2 regions of the Mesorhizobium sp. LCM 4576 genome follow, and region 1 is predicted to be linked to the other one. Evidence: predicted binding sites of a transcription regulator. Region 1 holds the regulator's gene; the other holds the start of a gene.

Region 1 (2,201 bases):
TATGCCGGCTTTGCCGACTATCGCGCCGGCAAAACGACCGCGCCGCCGGCAAAACGTTCGTTGCTCGGGTTCCTGTCGCGAAAACTGGCGGTCGGTGTGGGTGGCGCCGCCGTGACGTCGCTCATCGCGGGCAGCGCGACATTACTGTTTGCGATCTGGCATTTCCAGCGCGTGTCGCCGCTCAGCCTGCTCGCCAACCTGGCGGTCATGCCGATCGTCTCGCTGATCGTCATGCCGTTCGCCGTGCTGAGCGCACTGGCCATGCCCTTCGGCTTCGACGGTCCGTTCCTCTTTGTCATGGGCAAGGGGCTGACGGCGATGATCGCCATTTCGTCGTGGATCTCCGAGCGCTCACCGGTCGACGCCGTCGGGCTGATCTCGATCCAGTCGGTGCTGCTGGCGACGGTCGCGCTGGTGATCGCGACGATGGCCACCACCTGGCTGAGGCTTGCCGCCGTTCCCTTTGCGCTCGCCGCGCTGCTGGCCATTCCGCATGTCCGCACGCCGGATGTACTCATTTCCGAGGACGCGCATCTGGTGGCGATGCCGATCGGCGGCGGCGAGCTTGCCGTCAATCGCGAACGTTCCAACGAGTTCACCACCGACAACTGGAAACGGGCGCTGAAAGCCGAGACAATCGTGCCGCCGGAGACGTTTGCCAAAGATGCGCTGGACATCGCCGATCCCGTCGACCTGCCGCCCGGCTCGCCGTTCTACTGTACGGGTGATCTCTGCATCGGCCGGCATCCATCCGGCGCCATCGTCGCACTCGCTGAAAACCGCGACAGTGCCCGGCCTGCCTGCGGCTTCGCTGATCTCATCGTCATCAACGACGCCACCGCCTACAATCCTTGCTACGATCCGCGCGTGCTTGTCGTCACCAAGCGGCAGCTGGCGCGCGACGGCAGCGCCGCCGTCTTCTTCGATCCGCAATCGGCAACCGCGCGGCCGGCCGTCCGCTATGCTGTGGAAGAGCCATATCGGCCCTGGCACGAGCAGCGGAAATATACTCGCGAGGCGAGAGGACTGCCGCCTTATCAAAAGCCTGAGCGGGCGGATGCGAAACCTTCGCAACCGGATCAGTAGCGGCGGATCAACCCAACAAGCTTGCCCTGCACCTTGACCCGGTCCGGCCCGAAGATGCGGGTCTCGTAGGCCGGGTTGGCGGCCTCCAACGCGATCGAGGCGCCCTTGCGGCGGAAGCGCTTGAGCGTCGCTTCCTCGTCATCGACCAGCGCGACCACGATCTCGCCCGGGCTTGCCGTGTTGGCGTTGCGGATGATGACGGTGTCGCCGTCGAAGATGCCGGCTTCTATCATCGAGTCGCCCTTGACCTCCAGCGCGTAATGCTCGCCGCCGGCGATCATGTCCGGCGGCACTGTGATCGAATGCGTCTGGTGCTGGATGGCGTCGATCGGCACGCCGGCGGCGATGCGGCCCATCACCGGAATGGATACGGCGGACCCGGCATCGTCGTCATTGCTTGGCGTCGGGGCGCGCGATGGCGCAGCCGGCTTGATCTGACGGTTGAGATTGTTCTGACCCAGGCTTCCCTGGATGACGCTCGGCGAAAACTTCTTCGCTGCATTGAGGCCGGGGGCGATCGAGTCGGGCAGCCGCAACACTTCCAGCGCTCGCGCCCGGTTCGGTAGCCGGCGAATGAAGCCGCGTTCCTCCAGCGCCGTGATCAGCCGGTGGATGCCGGACTTGGAGGCGAGGTCGAGCGCTTCCTTCATCTCGTCGAAAGACGGCGGAATCCCGCTTTCCTTCAGCCTTTCGTGGATGAACATCAGAAGTTCATGTTGTTTGCGCGTCAGCATGGCGGCCCCCACGGGTTCTGAAACCAGAATCAGAAAAACAAACCCAGAACAAACACTATCTGTTCCAGTTGTGTTCCGCAACCGTTTAAAGTTTAGTGAATTTGTTGACGTTTTGTTTAGCGTAACATCAGAACGCTGCATTCGGCGCCGGTTTCGGCTGCCGGCGCGAAAGGCTCGCGCACGATCAGGCCGTTGGCGTCGGCGAGCATTCTGAGCATCGAGGAGTCCTGGATGCTGAAGGGAGTCGCAATCAGCGTGCCGGCGTCCTCGCGCACGACGGCGCGCACATAGTCCTGCCTGAGGTCGTTGGCCTGCATCGCGGCGCCCAGCCGGGCCACCCGCACGTCCTGCCTGTGGTCGCGGCCGCCGAGCCGGGCAAGC
Region 2 (2,201 bases), on a different contig from region 1:
CCTTCGGAGCTGCCATTCTCGAGGAATTTCTCGGCGATCAGCCCGGCATTCTGCCTAAGCGCCATCTCGATCTCGCGCGCCGTGTCCGGATTGTCGCGCAGGAACAGCTTGGCGTTCTCGCGACCTTGGCCGAGACGCTGCGAATTATAGGAGAACCAGGCGCCCGACTTCTCGACCACTCCAGCCTTGACCCCGAGATCGACGAGCTCGCCGGTCTTGGACACGCCCTCGCCATACATGATGTCGAACTCCACCACCTTGAAGGGCGGGGCCAGCTTGTTCTTGACCACCTTGACGCGGGTTTGGTTGCCGACGACCTCGTCGCGGTCCTTGACCGAGCCGATGCGGCGGATGTCGAGGCGCACCGAGGCGTAGAATTTCAGCGCGTTGCCGCCCGTGGTCGTCTCGGGCGAGCCGAACATGACGCCGATCTTCATGCGAATCTGGTTGATGAAGATGACCATGGTGTTGGAACGCGAGATCGAGGCGGTCAGCTTGCGCAGCGCCTGGCTCATCAAACGAGCCTGGAGACCGGGCAGCGCGTCGCCCATCTCGCCTTCGATTTCGGCGCGCGGCGTCAGTGCAGCCACCGAGTCGACGACCAGGACGTCGATGGCGCCCGAGCGCACCAGCGTGTCGCAGATTTCCAGCGCCTGCTCGCCGGTGTCGGGCTGCGAGATCAGCAGGTTTTCCAGGTCGACGCCGAGCTTGCGGGCATAGACCGGATCGAGCGCGTGCTCGGCATCGACGAAGGCGCAGATGCCGCCCTTCTTCTGCGCTTCCGCAACCGTGTGCAGCGCCAGCGTCGTCTTGCCCGAGCTTTCCGGCCCGTAGATCTCGACGATACGGCCGCGCGGCAGGCCGCCGACGCCGAGCGCGATATCGAGYCCCAGCGAGCCGGTTGGCACGGTTTCGATCTCGACCGCCTGCTCGTTGGCGCCGAGCCGCATGATCGAGCCCTTGCCGAAAGCGCGCTCGATTTGCGACAGCGCCGCATCCAGAGCCTTTGATTTGTCCACTGCCTTATCCTCTACAAGCCGCAAAGTATTCTGAGCCATGATACATCACCCCTTGGTCGTCAATGAAGGCCGGACAATCCGTGATCCCTGCCGATTTGTACCTTTTTTGTTCTCATTTGGCAAGGGGCAACAAGTATCTGAAAAACAATCAACATCTTGATTTGTTCTATTTTTGTCTCACCAGGGGCAGTGCGGAGCGCAACCACTGGTCCAGAAGAGATTTCGATGTCCGGCCATCCCGAATCGCGACCCCGATTGCAGGGTGACCGGGGGAACCTAGAGCAATTCCAGGAAAAGTGCGTAGCGGTTTTCCGTCCGGAATTGCGCAAAACTAAAYAGTTAGAGCGGTTKGGCGATTCRGTGAAACGCTGAACCYCTCTAGTGTGCGCAGCCGCACGATCAATGAAAGTCAGCGACCCGAAATGCCGACATCCCCAACTATCTTGGCCCCAACGATCCTGGCTTTCGGCGGCGCCCATATCGACCGGCGCGGCCAGGTCTCGGGCATTTATGTGCCGGCCGCCTCCAACCCCGGCATGATGCGCGAGGATGTCGGCGGCGTCGTCTTCAACGCGCTGCGCAGCGTGGTGAAGCGCGGCGTGTCGGCCTCGCTGATCTCGGTGCGCGGCGGCGACGCGGCGGCCGAAACGGTCGCCTCGGCGATCGACAGCGCCGGGATCACCGACCTCTCGGTCGTGTTCCTCGACCGCACGACGCCGAGCTACACGGCGCTGATCGACGCCGAGGGCGAATTGATCGTCGGGCTGGCCGACATGGCGCTCTACGACCTCGCCTTTCCCAAGCAGATGAGGCGTTCCAAGGTGCGCGAGGCGATCGCCGCCGCCGACGCGATCCTGTGCGACGCCAATCTGCCGACGGCGGCGCTGGAGCGCCTGGTGGCGCAGGCCGGCGGCCGACCGGTCTTCGCCATCGCCGTCTCGCCGGCCAAGGTCGTTCGCCTGTCGCCGCTGCTCGGCGATCTGTCGCTGCTTTTCATGAACCGCCGCGAAGCCGCCGCGCTGGTAGCTGCCGAACTGTCGGGCAAAGCCCTTGTGGGTGCGCTCAGGCGGGGTGGCCTCAACGCCGGCGTGGTTACCGCCGGCAGCGCCCCCTTGCTGGGCTTCGACGACACCGGCATCTTTGAAATCGACCCGCCCGCGCCGCGCCGGGTCGCCGACGTGA

Evidence for each region. Region 1 encodes LexA, which represses DNA repair genes until DNA is damaged. Its sites were predicted from a motif close to TGTTCNNNNTGTGTTCNG; they were not measured.
Region 2: LCM4576_RS25430 (carbohydrate kinase family protein) is a predicted target of LexA. The motif match lies at 1,182-1,199, and genes of this name have one in related genera.

The regions. Positions count from the first base shown of each region.
Region 1 covers NZ_MDDT01000004.1:160,449-162,649, forward strand. The annotation lists gene LCM4576_RS00985 (ComEC/Rec2 family competence protein) at 1-1,086, shown strand, start outside; gene lexA (transcriptional repressor LexA) at 1,080-1,820, opposite strand; gene glp (gephyrin-like molybdotransferase Glp) at 1,937-2,201, opposite strand, start outside.
Region 2 covers NZ_MDDT01000053.1:21,953-24,153, reverse strand. The annotation lists gene recA (recombinase RecA) at 1-1,058, opposite strand, end outside; gene LCM4576_RS25430 (carbohydrate kinase family protein) at 1,442-2,201, shown strand, end outside.